Regions from separate parts of the Micromonospora sp. NPDC049257 genome, predicted to be linked through region 3. Evidence: predicted binding sites of a transcription regulator. Region 3 holds the regulator's gene; each other region holds the start of a gene.

Region 1 (5,182 bases), on a different contig from region 3:
CGTGGGGGTGCCCACCGGTCGAGGGCTGTGATGCGGGTGCGCTGCGCCCGGCCACCGCCGCGTTGACGGCCGCAGGCATTCTGGTGGTGGCCGCCGCAGGGAACACCGGACCCGACTGCGGGTCGATCGTCGACCCGCCGGCGCCGTACCCCGATGTGCTGACGGTGGGTGCCGTGGGCCGCGACCGGCGCGTCACGGAGTTCTCCAGCCGGGGGCCCGTCGCGGGTGGGGCGGCCAAGCCGGACCTGGTCGCCCCCGGCGCGGAGGTCCTCTCCGCGATGCCCGGCGGCGGTTACGCCGCCCTGGACGGCACTTCGATGGCCACCCCGCAGGTGGCGGGAGTGGTGGCACTGATGTGGTCGGCGAACCCGGCGCTGGTCGGTGACCTGGACCGGACCCGGAACATCCTGCGGGACACCGCGCAACCCGCCGGGCCCGCCGACCTCAGCTGCGGCCCGGTGGCGGCGTCGACCGGGGCCGGTCTGGTCGACGCGTACGCGGCGGTGCGGGCGGCCCGCCGCTGACCGCCCCGGTCGCCGGGGTGAGCCGGCCCGGCTGGGTACGGTCCTCGGACACGGAACGGGGCGGACCGCTCGCGCGGCCCGCCCCGTTCGGCGTTGGAGCTGGACTCAGAAGTCCATGTCCCCGCCACCCGGGCCAGCCGGGGCGGCCGGGGTCTTCTCCGGCTTGTCCGCCACGACGGCTTCGGTGGTGAGGAAGAGCGCCGCGATCGACGCGGCGTTCTGCAGCGCGGACCGGGTCACCTTGGCCGGGTCGATGATGCCCGCGGCCAGCAGGTCGACGTACTCACCGCTGGCGGCGTTGAGGCCGTGACCGGCGTCCAGGTTGCGGACGCGCTCGACGACCACGCCACCCTCCAGGCCGGCGTTGACGGCGATCTGCCGCAGCGGGGCGTCCAGCGCGATCTTGACGATCTGCGCGCCGGTCGCCTCGTCGCCGGCCAGGTCCAGCTTGTCGAAGGCGGTCTTGCCGGCCTGCACCAGCGCGACGCCACCACCCGGGACGATGCCCTCCTCGACGGCGGCCTTCGCGTTGCGGACGGCGTCCTCGATGCGGTGCTTGCGCTCCTTCAGCTCGACCTCGGTGGCCGCGCCGACCTTGATCACCGCGACGCCGCCGGCCAGCTTGGCCAGCCGCTCCTGCAGCTTCTCGCGGTCGTAGTCGGAGTCGCTCTTGTCGATCTCGGCCCGGATCTGGTTGACCCGGCCCTGGATCTGGTCGGCGTCGCCGGCACCGTCGACGATGGTGGTCTCGTCCTTGGTCACCACGACCTTGCGGGCCCGGCCCAGCATGTCGAGGCCGACGGCGTCCAGCTTGAGGCCGACCTCCTCGCTGATGACCTGGCCACCGGTGAGGATGGCGATGTCGGCGAGCATGGCCTTGCGGCGGTCACCGAAGCCCGGCGCCTTGACGGCGACCGACTTGAAGGTGCCCCGGACCTTGTTGACGACCAGGGTCGCCAGGGCCTCACCCTCGATGTCCTCGGAGATGATCAGCAGCGGCTTGCCCGACTGCATGACCTTCTCCAGGATCGGGAGCAGGTCCTTCACCGAGGAGATCTTGCTGTTGACGATGAGCAGGTAGGGGTCGTCGAAGACGGCCTCCATACGCTCCGGGTCGGTCATGAAGTACGCGGAGATGTAGCCCTTGTCGAAGCGCATGCCCTCGGTGAGCTCCAGCTCCAGCCCGAAGGTGTTGCTCTCCTCGACGGTGATGACGCCTTCCTTGCCGACCTTGTCCATCGCCTCGGCGATGATCTCGCCGACGGTGCTGTCACCGGCGGAGATGGAGGCGGTGGAGGCGATCTGCTCCTTGGTCTCGACGTCCTTGGCGAGCTTGGACAGCTCCTCCGAGACGCTGGCCACGGCAGCCTCGATGCCCCGCTTCAGGGCCATCGGGTTGGCACCGGCGGCCACGTTGCGCAGACCCTCGCGCACCAGGGCCTGGGCCAGGACGGTCGCCGTCGTCGTGCCGTCACCGGCGACGTCGTCGGTCTTCTTGGCGACCTCCTTGACCAGCTCGGCGCCGATCTTCTCGTACGGGTCCTCGAGCTCGATCTCCTTGGCGATGCTCACACCATCGTTGGTGATGGTGGGGGCACCCCACTTCTTCTCGAGCACCACGTTGCGGCCCTTGGGGCCGAGGGTCACCTTTACGGCGTCGGCGAGCTGGTTCATGCCCCGCTCGAGGCCGCGGCGAGCCTCTTCGTCGAACGCGATCATCTTGGCCATACGGCGTTGTCCTCCTGGACACTCACGGGCCACCCGGGGGTTTGTGTCCCCGGACGGGCCGCCTGGTGTACGCACCTTGGGGACGTCGCCACCTGGCGACGACGACGTCCTCCTCGGTCGGGCCGGACAGCCCGCGACGACCGGCCATGTGCCACCCGACGCCATCGAGACGCCGATGTGACCGTGGCCCTACCGCCCCGACCATTGGCACTCACCGTATGCGAGTGCCAATGACCTGTTTAGCACTCTCCCCTGCCGAGTGCAAGCACGATGGGGCCGGTCAGCCGAGTTCCGCCACCAGTCGCGCGACGTTCACCGGCCCCTCCTGCGCGCGCTGCTCGGCGTACGTCACGACCAGGCCGACCAGCTGCACCAGGTAGACCGGCACGACCAGCACGGCGCTCACCAGGATCACCGCCACCGCACCCACGGCGGTGCCGGGCGCGGTGAACGGGTCGGTGCCGAACGGCACGGTGCCGACCGACTCCACCACCCCACCGAGCACGCTGCCGAGCAGCACCGCGAGTGCGACCAGCGCCACCCGGCCGAGCACCATGCCCAACCGGTCGTGGAACATGCGGAACGAGCGCCCGATCGGGTTCTGCCCCTCGAACAGGTAGACCGGGCCAGCGAGGGCGAGGGCGAACGCCAGGTAGATGCCCGGCAGCAGGCACAGGCAGAAGCCGACGCCGATGAGCAGGCCCAGCACCAGCATCCAGCCCCACAGGCCGAGGCAGCGGCGCGCGCCGTAGCGCAGCGCGCCGGGCAGGTCGGCCGGCTGGCCGGCGGCCTGCCGGGCCACCACCCAGGTGCCACCCGCCCAGCCGATGCCCTGCACCACCCCGAAGGCCAGCGCGACCAGGAACACCGAGACCCCGTAGATCACCAGGTCACTGAGGTAGCCGTCGGGAATCGAGCCGTCGGCGGGCAGCGGGGCGGCGTCGGGCCCCGTGCCGAGGGAGAGCAGGGACACCGCCACCGCCGGCACGACCTGGGTGAGCAGCATCAACGGCAGCAGGGTCCGCCAACTTCGACGCAACGCTCCGGTGCACCGGGCGAACCAGCCTTCCAGCCCGGCGTACGGCGGATTGACCAGCGGGTCCGCCGGCCCCCAGGAGCCGCCCCCGGCGACCGGCGGATGACCCCCGAGCGGCGGATAGCTCCCGAGCGGCGGGAAACCGCCGTCGGCACCCGGGGGATAGCCCGGGTACGGGCCACCGGGAGCCGGATAGCTCCAGCCCGGCGGCCCCGCTGCGGACGGATCCCACGACGGCGGACCCCACGAGGGTTGGCCCGACGGCGGCCCCCCGGGCGGCGGACCCCACGAGGGTTGGCCCGACGGCGGGCCCCCCGGCGGCGGGCCCCATGGTCCGCCCGGCGACCCGGCAGCGGGGCCGGGTGGACCCGGAGGTGACTGGTCGGACATGAACCCTCCTCAGCGAGGACGCCTGGACGGTTCACGATCTTTCCCCGCACCGACCCCCGCCGCCAACCGTCCCACGGGTGGCCCGGCGGGTGGGACCCGCAGGACAGGTCAGGCGATGACGCGGACCCGTTCGGCCTGCGGCCCCTTCTGACCCTGGGCGATCTCGAACTCCACCCGCTGACCGTCGTCGAGCGCCTTGTAGCCGTCCATCTCGATGGCGGAGAAGTGGACGAAGACGTCCTGCCCGCCGTCGACGGCGATGAAGCCGTAGCCTTTTTCGGAGTTGAACCACTTGACGGTGCCCTGTGCCACGGTGCACTTCCTCACTCTGCGCGGCGTTCCACAACCCCGGGATGCCGGCGGGCCGACAGCGGAGAACCACCGTTTCGGCGATCGGTGAAGGCCGCTGAATCGGTGACCGAAATCGCACGCTACACGAGGAGTGACGACCGCGCACGACCTCAAATCGGCCTAAATCGGACGGGTATCGACCCGGTTACCCATCGGCGTTCATCGCTGCGGTATGCATGCGCACATGACATCTGCCCCGGCCCCACCGGTGACCCGGACGGCACCCGTGCACCGGGTGCGCCCGCAGGACGCCGCCCGGATGCGGGCGCTGCGGTTGGAGATGCTCGCGGATGCGCCGCTGGCCTTCCTGGAGACCGTCGCCGAGGCCGCCGCCCGCCCGCACGCCGACTACGCGGCCCGGATCGCGTACGTGTCCCAGGGGTGCCACACCGCCCAGTTCGTGGCCGATCCCGGCGGCCGGCTGGTCGGCCACGCGGGCGGCACCGTCGCCCCCGACGAGCCGGACCTGACGGTCGTCTACGCGGTCTACGTGAACCCCTCGTGGCGGGGCACCGGCCTGCTCGGCGCGCTGATCGACGAGGTCGCCGCCTGGTCGCGCGCCTGCGGCCGACCACAGCTCATGCTCGAGGTGGTGGTCGGCAACGACCGTGCCTACCGGGCCTACCACCGTCTGGGCTTCACCGACACCGGCGTCCGCGTCCCGCACCCCAAGATCCCCGCCCTCACCGAACTCCAGATGCGCCGCCCCGCCTGACCCCCACCCCAAACCCCAGGCCGCGCCGGGCCGGGCCGGGCCGCGCCGGGCCGGTGATCAAGAGGTTTACGTCAAATCAGCCACTCAGGCTGACGTAAACCTCTTGATCACCGACCACGGACCACCGACGGCCGACCACCGACCACCGACCACGGACCACGGACCACCGACCACGGACCACCGACCACGGACCACCCCCGCCCGCAGCCGGAGCGCGGACGGGGGTGGGGGTGGTGGGAAGGCGGGGGTGGGGGAAGGGGACGGTGGGGTCAGGCGGGGCGGCGGGACTGGACGATGCGGAAGCGGTTGGCGACGTAGGCGCCGTCGGTGAGGGCGGCGTTGGCGGCCGGGTTCGCGCCGCTGCCGTGGAAGTCCGAGAAAGCGGCGGACTGGTTCACGAAGACCCCACCGGTGAGGTTGGCCGACAGGTGCACCCCG
Region 2 (5,182 bases), on a different contig from region 3:
GTGGGTGGCAGGGCGGTGGATGGCAGGGCGGTGGATGGCAGGGCGGTGGGTGGCTGCCAGGGCCAGGGGTCGAGCTGCCACGGGCCGGCCACGAACGCCCAGAGCACCAGCGCACCCAGCCCTCCGCCGAGCAGGGCCGGAAGGGTGTCGGCAGCGTCCGCGCCGGCCCGAGTGAGCGCGGCGGCGGCACCGAGACCGGCGAACACCGTGATGCCCAACAGCCCCACGGCCAGCCGGCGCGCGGCGAGCACACCGATCCCGGCGGCGAACGCCGCCAGCAGCACCGCCGTACCCACCAGCAGGGCGATCTTGTCGTACCGGCCGAAGACGTCGATGGCGAACTGCTTGAGCGGCTCGGGGACCGTGTCGACCACCACCCCGCCGACCGCGATCAGCGGGGCGGAACGTGGGCCGGTGAGGACGGCGACCGGCTCGGCGACACCGATGGCCACCACGGCGGCGGTGACCCCGGCCAGTGCGGCGAAGCCGCGGGGGGTGGTGCTCATCCGGCCAGTGTCGTCGATCGACCGGGCCGGCCGCCAACCACGTCACCGATCCGTAAGCAGCCGGCCCCGGACGCGTCAGGGCGCACCGCCGAGGTACGACGGTGCGCCCTGAACAGGCGTACTACCGGGTCAGAAACCCGGGCCGTGCTGGTGGCCGTGACCGTGGCCGTGGCCGTGCCCACCGGCGGCGGCCGGCTCCGGCTGCTCCGGCTTCTCCACCACGAGGCTCTCGGTGGTCAGCAGCAGACCGGCGATCGAGGCGGCGTTGGTGACCGCGTTACGGGTCACCTTCACCGGGTCGATGATGCCGGACTTGACCAGGTCGACGTACTCGCCCTTGGCGGCGTCGAGGCCGTGGCCCCACTCCTTGCCGGCGACCTTCTCGACCACCACGTAACCGTCGTGGCCGGCGTTCTGGGCGATCCAGCGCAGCGGCTCGACCAGCGACTTGCGCACGATCGAGACACCGACCTTCTCGTCACCGGTCAGGCCGAGGTCGTCGTCGAGCACCGAACGGATCTGGGCCAGCGCGGCGCCGCCGCCGGGAACCGTACCCTCCTCGACCGCGGCCTTGGTCGCGGCGATCGCGTCCTCGATGCGGTGCTTGCGCTCCTTCATCTCGACCTCGGTCGCCGCGCCCGCCTTGATGACCGCGATGCCACCGGAGAGCTTCGCCAGCCGCTCGGCCAGCTTCTCCCGGTCCCAGTCGGAGTCGGACGCCTCGATCTCCTTGCGGATCTGGGCGACCCGGTCGGCGACCTCGGCGGACTGGCCGCCGCCGTCGATGACGGTGGTGTTCTCCTTGTCGACCACGACGCGCCGGGCGGTGCCGAGCGCCTCCAGGCCGACCTGGTCGAGGCGGTAGCCCAGCTCCGGGGCGACCAGCTCGGCGCCGGTCAGGATCGCCATGTCCTGCAGCATCGCCTTGCGACGGTCGCCGAAGCCCGGGGCCTTGACCGCGCAGACCTTGATGGTCTTGCGGATCGCGTTGACCACCAGGGTCGACAGCGCCTGGCCGTCGACGTCCTCGGCGACGATCAGCAGCGGCTTGCTGTTCTGGAGGACCTTCTCCAGCAGCGGCAGCAGCTCCTCGATCGCCGAGATCTTCTGCGTGGTGATGAGGATGTACGGGTCGTCCAGCACCGACTCCTGCGACTCGGAGTCGGTGACGAAGTTGGGCGAGATGAAGCCCTTGTCGAACTGGAGACCCTCGGTCACCTCCAGCTCGGTGGTGAGGGTGGAGCCCTCCTCGACGGTGATGACACCGTCGCGGCCGACCCGCTCCATCGCCTCGGCGATCAGCTCGCCGATGGTGGCGTCCTGCGCGGAGATCGTCGCCACGTGCGCGATCGACTCCTTGTCGGCCACCTCGACGGCCCGGCCGAGCAGCGCCTCGGAGACCTTGGCGGCCGCCGCGTCGACGCCCCGCTTGAGGCCGGCCGGGTTGGCCCCGGCGGTCACGTTGCGCAGGCCCTCGCGCACCATCGCCTGGGCCAGCACGGTCGCGGTGGTGGTCCCGTCGCCGGCGACGTCGTTGGTCTTCGTCGCCACCTCCTTGACCAGCTGCGCGCCGAGGTTCTCGTACGGGTTGGTGAGCTCGATCTCCTTGGCGATGGTCACACCATCGTTGGTGATCGTCGGCGCACCGAATTTCTTGTCCAGGACGACGTTGCGCCCGCGCGGGCCGAGGGTGACCTTGACCGTGTCCGCGAGGGCGTTGACACCGTGCTCCAGCAGGTGTCGGGCGTCGTCCGAGAAGCTCAGGATCTTCGCCATGAATGTCCCTTCGAAGCGTCGTCGCCCCGGCCCGGCGAGCCGGACCGGGGCGACGACACTGGAATCGGTTGGTTACTTCTCGATGACCGCGAGAACGTCGCGGGCGGAGAGCACCAGGTACTCCTCGCCGGCGTACTTGATCTCGGTGCCGCCGTACTTCGAGTAGAGAACGGTGTCGCCGACCTTGACGTCGAGCGGCACGCGGTTGCCCTTGTCGTCGATCCGGCCCGGGCCGACGGCGAGGACGGTGCCCTCCTGCGGCTTCTCCTTGGCGGTGTCGGGGATCACGATGCCCGACGCCGTGGTGGTCTCAGCCTCGTTCGCCTGGACCACGATGCGGTCCTCGAGCGGCTTGATCGCAACCTTGGTCGCGGTAGTCACGGGCATACCCTCCTGGGGTACTTGGTTTCGTTGCCGGCCGAGAGTCCGACCAGCGTCAATCTGCCACATGCCACCGGGCGGGGCCGTCGTCGCGGGTGCCGGTCCGCCTGGCGTTCAGCACCCGGACCAGGTGGCCCGGACGCTGGCACCCTCAGGGTGAGAGTGCTAATCGCAGGTTATTCCTCGGCTAGCACTCCGTCAAGGAGAGTGCCAATCCGCCGCCCTTCGTGTCGACCGGGCGGTGCCCGACCCGACGGCGGCGATCCGGCGGTGCGGACACCGCCCGGAGGCCGCGACACCGACCGGAGGCCGCGACACCGGCCCGACCGAGTCGGCCCGTCGGCCGGGCCGGACAATGAGGGCGTGGATCTCGACCAGTTCGCCGCGCTGCGTACCCCCGAGGGGTCGGTCGTGCTCGCCGCGGCGACCGAGGTGGCCGGCGGCGACCCGCTGGTCGCGGCGGCGGCGCTGCGGTCGCGTGGGGTGCCCCCCGGGCTGGCCGCCGCCGCGCTGACCCAGGCCGAGCTGCGTCGCCGGGCGGTCGGCAAGTTCGGCCCCGAGGCGGCCGGGATGTTCCTCACCCGCCCCGGCCTGGAGCAGGCCACCCGTCGGGTCGTCGCCGACCGGCGGGCCGGGCGGCTCGCCGCCGCCGGGGTGCGCACCCTCGCCGACCTGGGCTGCGGCCTCGGCGCCGACGCGCTCGCCGCCGCCCGCGCCGGCATCCGGGTGTACGGGGTGGAGGCCGACCCGGTCACCGCCGCGCTCGCCGCCGCGAACGCCGAGGCGGCCGGCCTGGCCGGGCGGTTCACCGTCGAGTGCGGCGACGCGACGGCGTTCGACGTGACCCGGGTCGACGCGGTCTTCTGTGATCCGGCCCGACGGCGGGCCGGCACCGGACGACGGATCTTCGACCCGAACGCCTACTCGCCGCCGTGGGACTTCGTCACCGGGCTGGCCGGCAGGGTGCCGCACACGGTGGTGAAGGTGGCCCCCGGCGTCGACCACGCGTTGATCCCGGCCGGGGCCGAGGCGGAGTGGGTCAGCGTCGACGGGGACCTGGTCGAGGCGGCCCTCTGGGGCGGCCCGCTCGCCGAGGTGCCCCGCCGGGCGACCGTGCTGAGGGCGGGGACCGCCGACCGGCAGCGCCCGGCGGACGGTTCTCCCACCTGCCGTACCGCCGACCGCGATCCGGTCGCCGCCCACCAGTTGACCGGCACCGGTGCGGCCGAGGCCACGGTCGGACCGGTGCGGCGCTACCTGTACGACCCGGACCCGGCGGTGGTCCGGGCGCACCTGGTCGCGGAGCTGGCCGGCACGCTCGACGCGACGCTTGCCGATCCGAGCATCGCCTACCTCTACGCCGACGCCCCGCGGCCGACCCCGTTCGGCCGGTGCCTGGAGATCGTCGACGTGCTGCCGTTCTCGCTGAAGCGGCTGCGCGCACTGCTGCGGGAGCGCCGGGTCGGCCGGGTCGAGATCCTCAAGCGGGGCTCGGCGCTGGTGCCCGAACAGCTGCGCCGGGACCTGCGGCTGGCCGGAGAGAACCCGGCCAGCCTGGTGCTGACCCGGGTGGCCGGGGCACCGACGGTGCTGGTCGGTCGACCGGTCGCGGACGGGGCCGGGCCGGGCTAGCGTGACCGCATGGCGGGACGGTCCACCGCGGCGACGGCGCTGCTGACCAGGCAGAAGATCACCCACAGCATCCATCCGTACGACGTCTCCCCGGATGCGCCCCACTACGGCGCGCTGGTCGCGGCGGCGCTCGGGGTGCCACCGCAGCGGGTGTTCAAGACCCTCGTCGCCGAGGTGGACGGGGCGCTGACGGTGGCGGTCGTCCCGGTCACCGGCGAGCTGGACCTCAAGGCGCTGTCGGCGGCGGTCGGTGGCAAACGGGCCACGTTGGCCGACCGGGCCGTCGCCGAGCGGAGCACCGGGTACGTGCGGGGCGGGATCAGTCCGCTCGGTCAACGGCGACGGTTGCCGACGGTGGTGGACGTCTCCGCGCTGGACCACGAGACCGTCTATGTCTCGGCGGGTCGTCGGGGTCTGCAGCTCCAGCTCGCCCCGACCGACCTGGTCGCCCTCACCGGGGCCGGTACCGCGCGGATCGCCACCCGCTGACCAGCCCCGGCAGGGCGGTCGCAGACCGGACACGCAGCGTGATTGCGGGACGGGTGTCCTGCGGGTGACAACCGCGTTGCTGAATTGTTACCGCCGCCAACAAACTTCTGACCTCGGCAGTCTTGCGCCCAAGATGTGAGCGGGAATACGTTGCCGGACACAACAAAACACCGACCACTCCTTCCCCCACCCTCGAAAGGACCCGTGCAGACATGCGCAAGGGCTTCCTCACCTTCGCCGCCGTCGGCCTGCTCGCCACCGGCAGCATGGCCGCCTGTGGCGACGACTCCAGCAGCAACGACACCGGCGGCAGCGCCGCCAAGAAGCCGAAGATCGGCGTGATCCTGCCGGACAGCAAGTCCTCCGCCCGCTGGGAGACGGCCGACCGCCGGTTCCTC
Region 3 (5,182 bases):
GGTCCCGCCTCGGACGTCACACCGGTCTCCGATCGTCGACGACCGTCACGTCGCAGGCCGGGTCGCCGGCGGTGGTCACGCCCGGCCCCGGGCAGCCTCCGCAGGTCACGCCAGGTCCCGGGCCAGCATCGGTCCGAGCGGCGCGCCACCGAGCAGGTGGGCGTGCACGTGGAAGACCTCCTGCCCGCCGTACGCGCCGGTGTTGAACATCAGCCGGAAGCCGTCGCCGGTCAGCCCCTCGTCCTCGGCCACCGCGGCAGCCGTGGCCAGCACCTCACCGGCCAGCGCCGGGTCACCCTGGCCGAGCGTCGCCACGTCGGCGTAGTGCTCCTTGGGGATGACCAGCACGTGCACCGGCGCCTTCGGCCCGATGTCGCGGAACGCCAGGGTGCCGGCGGTCTCCTTGACGATGGTGGCCGGAATCTCCCCGGCGACGATGCGGCAGAACAGACAGTCAGCTCCCATCCCCCCACTCTAAAGACCACCCCCACCACCCCCACTCCCCCACCACCCCCACTCCCCGCCACCCCGACCCGCCCCATCCCCCGCCAGCCCACCCCACCCGGCCCAGCCCGCCGACCCCACCCAGCCCCGCCCCGCCCCGCCCCGCCTCGGCCAGCCCTCTCGTCCCGGTGATCAAGAGCTTTACGCCAATTTCAAGCCCCCAGATGACCCAAACCTCTTGATCACCAGCCACCAACGCCGAGGGTTGGGTGGTGGGCTCGGTGATCAAGAGGTTTAGGGCGGGATTGGGCTCGCGGATGACGTAAAGCTCTTGATCACGGGACGAGGGAGGTTGGCCGGGGCGAGGTGGGGCGGAGGTGGGGCGAGGGAGGGAGGGGAAGAGGGGGTTACCAGCGGGGGAGGCGGGTGGAGAGGACGGAGAGGGCGGCCACGCCGGCGGTGGAGGTACGCAGGACCGAGGGGCCCAACCGGACCGGGCGGGCGCCGGACTCGGTGAAGGCGGTCAACTCGGTCGGGGCGATGCCGCCCTCGGGGCCGACCACGAGGATGATCTCGCCGGTGGTCGGCAGCTCGACCGTGGTCAGCCGCTCCTCGGCCTCCTCGTGCAGGACGAACGCCGCGCCGGCCCCGGCGATCCGGCGGGCCACCGTGGCGGTGGACTCGTCCGGTGCTCCCGCCACCACCGGCAACCAGGCACGACGGGCCTGCTTGGCCGCCTCCCGGGCGGTCGCCGCCCACTTCTCCCTGGCCCGTACGCCCCGGTCGCCGCGCCACTGCACCACCGAGCGGGACGCCGCCCAGGGCACGATCTCGTCCACCCCGACCTCGGTCATCGCCTGCACGGCGAGTTCACCCCGGTCGCCCTTGGCGATGCCCTGCACCACGACCAGCCGGGGGACGTCCGCGTCGATGTACCCCCGGGAGGTGACGGTGAGGTCCAGGGTGCCCCGGCCGACGGCGGTGACCACGGCGGTGGCGGTGCCACCCCGACCGTCGGCGAGCAGCAGCTCCTCGCCGACGCGCAGCCGTTGCACGGTGGCGGCGTGGTGGCCCTCGGGGCCGTCCAGGATGAGCTGGTCGGCGGTGGGCAGCGACTCGACCAGGAACAGCGGCGCGGACACGCCGATCAGGCTAACCGGCCCGGCCCCCACCGCCCCGGACCGGGCCACCACCCGGACCAAGAAACCCAGACCGGGAAACCACCGGACCGGGAAACCGTCCGAGGGCCGAGCTGACCGGAGCCGGCCCGGGGTCAGGCGTGGCCGTTGAAGGCGTCGCGCATCCGGGAGAAGAAGCCGCCCTGCTTGCTCAGCTCGGCGACCTCCTCGCCCCGGGTCTTGGCGAAGTCCCGCAGCATCTTCTCCTGGTCGGCGTCGAGCTTGGTGGGGGTACGCACGTCCAGGTGGACGTAGAGGTCACCCCGGCCGGTGCCCCGCAGGTGCGGTACGCCCCGGGCGCGCAGTCGCAGCGTGCTGCCCGGCTGGGTGCCGGCCTTGACGTCGACCGTCTCCTCGCTGTCGAGCGTCTTGATGGTCAGTCGGGTGCCCAGCGCGGCGGCCGTCATCGGGACGGTGACCCGGCAGTGCAGGTCGTCGCCCTTGCGGGAGTAGACGTCATGCGGGCGCTCGTGGATCTCGACGTAGAGGTCACCGGCGGTGCCGCCGCCCGGGCCGACCTCACCCTGCTGGGCGAGCCGGATCCGCATGCCGTCCTCGACCCCGGCGGGGATCTTGACGGTCAGCGAGCGGCGGGTCCGCACCCGGCCGTCGCCGGCACAGGTCGGGCAGGGGTGCGGGATGGTGGTGCCGTAGCCCTGGCAGACGGTGCACGGGCGGGCCGACACCACCTGGCCGAGGAAGGTCCGCTGCACCGACTGCACTTCGCCCCGGCCCCCGCACGCCTCGCAGGTCGCCAGGTGGGTGCCGGCTGCGGTGCCCGCCCCGGAGCAGGTGGTGCAGAGCACTGCGGTGTCGACGGTGATTGGGGCCTCGACGCCGAAGGCGGTCTCGTGCAGGTCCAGTTCCAGCCGCAGGATCGCGTCGGCTCCGGGGCGGGTACGCGGGCGCGGACCGCGCGCCCCACCGGCCGCACCACCGAAGAAGGCGTCCATGATGTCCTGAAAGCCGACGAACGGGCCGGCCCCACCGGGGCCACCCGGGCCACCGGCGCCCCCTCCGCCCGGGGCGAGCGGGTCGCCGCCCAGGTCGACGATCTGCCGCTTCCGGTCGTCCGAGAGGACCTCGTACGCGGCGTTGATGTCCTTGAACTTCTCCTGTGCCTCCGGGTCCGGATTGACGTCCGGGTGGAACTGCCGCGCCAGCTTGCGGTAGGCACGCTTGATCTCGTCATCGGAGGCTTCCCGGCCGACGCCGAGAATGCCGTAGTAGTCCCTGGCCACTGCGTTCCGTGTCCTCATGTTCGTCTCGCGTTGCGCCGGTCGGCGGCCGGAGCCGGCCGTCGGCCCTGACTGGTCAGTTCTGGGCCAGCAGCTCGCCCACGTAGCGTGCCACGGCCCGCACCGTGGCGATGGTGCCGGGGTAGTCCATCCGGGTCGGGCCGAGCACGCCCAGCCCACCGACGATGGTGCTGCCGGGGCCGTACCCGGTGCTGACCACCGAGGCGGCCCGCAGGTTGTCGACCTCGTTCTCGTCGCCGATCAGCACCCGGGTGGTGCTCGGTTCGGCCTCGCCGATCAGCTTGAGCAGGACGACCTCCTCTTCGAGCGCCTCCAGGATGGGTCGCAGCGAACCCTGGAAGTCGAGCAGGCCGCCCCGGGTGAGGTTGGCGGTGCCGGCGAGCGCCAACCGCTCCTCGGTGCGCTCGACGAGGGTCTCCAGCAGCACGGTGGACAGGGTGGTCATGGCCCCGCGCAGGTGCGGCGCGGACTCCTCGACCAGCGCCTGGACCAGCGGTGGGGTGTCGGACAGCCGACTGCCGACCAGTTTCTCGTTGACCAGCCGGCGCAGGTCGGTGACGTCGTCGGCGGGGACCGGCGTGGGCAGTTCGACCAGCCGCTGCTCGACCCGCCCGGTGTCGGCGATCATGACCAGCATCAGCCGGGTGGTGGAGATCGGCACCAGCTCCAGGTGCCGCACCGACGAGCGGGCCAGCGACGGGTACTGCACGACGGCGACCTGCCGGGTGAGCTGCGCCAGCAGCCGTACGGTGCGGTGCACCACGTCGTCGAGGTCGACCGCGCCGACCAGGAACCGCTCGATGGCCCGACGTTCGGCGGGGCTGAGCGGTTTGACCCGGGAGAGCCGGTCGACGAAGAGGCGGTAGCCCCGGTCGGTGGGCACCCGGCCGGCGCTGGTGTGCGGCTGGCGGATGTAACCTTCCTCCTCCAGCACCGCCATGTCGTTACGGACGGTCGCCGGGGAGACCCCGAGCTGGTGCCGCTCGACGAGCGTCTTGCTGCCGACGGGCTCCTGCGTGGCGACGTAGTCCTCGACGATCGCCCGCAGCACGGCGAGTTTGCGGTCGTCGAGACCCATCTCCCACCTCCTGTCGCACGGCGACCGGACTTCTGACGCGTCCGGCGAGCGCTCTGGCACTCGACTGTAGCGAGTGCCAGTCTACGACGGCAGTACCGCCGCTGCGTTGATCAACGACGGACCGTCGGTGCGACCGCCCCGGTGGGTTGCCGGCGTGGCCGCTGACCGAATGTCGAGGCCAACCTCACCAGTGTCGCTCTGGTGCACCCTTGCCAGCAGCCCCTACCGTGACGGGCATGACTGAACCACCTCGCCCGCCCGGCGCGGGGGACGGCTACCCGCCGGACCCGAACGCTGGCCAGGGCTCGCCATATGAGCCGCCCACCGCACCACTGTCCGGGGCACCGGGTGCAGGCGGGTATCCCCCGCCCGGCGGGTATCCGCCGCCCACCGGCGACCAGCCGCCGTCGGGTGGCTACGACCCGTCGGGGGGCTACGGCCCGCCGGGTGGCTACGGCCCGCCGGGTGGCTACCCCCCGGCCGGTGGCGGATATCCGACCGCCGGCGCGTACGGCGCCCCGACCGGTGGATACGCCAACAGCGAGGACAAGACCTGGGCGCTGGTCGCGCACTTCGGCGGGGCCGCCGGCGCGCTGATCAGCCTCGGCCCGCTCGGCTTCGTCGCCCCGCTGATCGCCTACCTGGTACGCGGTCAGCAGTCGCCGGCCGTCCGGGCGCAGGCGTTGGCCGCGCTGAACTTCCAGATCCTCTGGTCGATCATCGCGTTCGTGCTGCTCTTCGTGAGCTGGTGCCTGCTCTTCCTGCCCAGCATCGCGGTCGTGGTGATCCAGATCCTGTTCGGGATCATCGCTGGCATGAAGGCCAACGAGGGTCAGGCCTACCGCTACCCGATGTCCACCAGTTTCATCAAGTGAACCCCGGCCGGCCGCTCCCCCGGCCGGTCGGGCACCACCGCCGGCCCCGGCCCGCCCCGCTGCGGTGCGCGGCGGGCCGGCGGGGCCACGCTCAGGGCAGCAGGTCGCGGACCACCGCGTCGGCCAGCAGCCGGCCCCGCAGGGTGAGCACCGACCGCCCCTGCGGGTAGGCCACCGGGTCCAGCAGCCCGTCGGCGAGCGCACGGGCGGCGGCGGCCCGGCCCGCGTCGTCCAGCACGTCCAGCGGCAGCCCGGAGGCGAGCCGGAGCCGCAGCATCACGTCCTCCATGTGCGCCTCGGCCGGGGTGAGGATCTCCCGGGCCAGGCCGGGCGAGTGCCCGGCGGCGA

What was found. The regulator HrcA, encoded in region 3, represses chaperone genes, less so after heat shock. The targets are predictions, from matches to a motif close to GGTTNGCACNCTCNNNNNGAGNGTGCNAACC.
Region 1: groL (chaperonin GroEL) is a predicted target of HrcA. The motif match lies at 2,455-2,485, and genes of this name have one in related genera.
Region 2: groES (co-chaperone GroES) is a predicted target of HrcA. The motif match lies at 2,804-2,834, and genes of this name have one in related genera.

The regions. Positions count from the first base shown of each region.
Region 1 is NZ_JBFAQU010000005.1:113,354-118,535, forward strand. It holds gene AB0K25_RS10665 (S8 family serine peptidase) at 1-524, shown strand, start outside; gene groL (chaperonin GroEL) at 630-2,252, opposite strand; gene AB0K25_RS10675 (hypothetical protein) at 2,533-3,291, opposite strand; gene AB0K25_RS10680 (cold-shock protein) at 3,787-3,990, opposite strand; gene AB0K25_RS10685 (GNAT family N-acetyltransferase) at 4,214-4,744, shown strand; gene paaN (phenylacetic acid degradation protein PaaN) at 5,014-5,182, opposite strand, start outside.
Region 2 is NZ_JBFAQU010000003.1:230,306-235,487, forward strand. It holds gene AB0K25_RS07235 (molybdopterin-dependent oxidoreductase) at 1-506, opposite strand, end outside; gene groL (chaperonin GroEL) at 636-2,282, opposite strand; gene groES (co-chaperone GroES) at 2,355-2,669, opposite strand; gene AB0K25_RS07250 (methyltransferase domain-containing protein) at 3,027-4,295, shown strand; gene ybaK (Cys-tRNA(Pro) deacylase) at 4,305-4,784, shown strand; gene AB0K25_RS07260 (substrate-binding domain-containing protein) at 4,997-5,182, shown strand, end outside.
Region 3 is NZ_JBFAQU010000026.1:58,584-63,765, reverse strand. It holds gene AB0K25_RS26820 (serine hydrolase domain-containing protein) at 1-20, opposite strand, end outside; gene AB0K25_RS26815 (histidine triad nucleotide-binding protein) at 106-465, opposite strand; gene AB0K25_RS26810 (16S rRNA (uracil(1498)-N(3))-methyltransferase) at 852-1,586, opposite strand; gene dnaJ (molecular chaperone DnaJ) at 1,718-2,863, opposite strand; gene hrcA (heat-inducible transcriptional repressor HrcA) at 2,937-3,959, opposite strand; gene AB0K25_RS26795 (DUF4870 domain-containing protein) at 4,196-4,834, shown strand; gene hemW (radical SAM family heme chaperone HemW) at 4,926-5,182, opposite strand, start outside.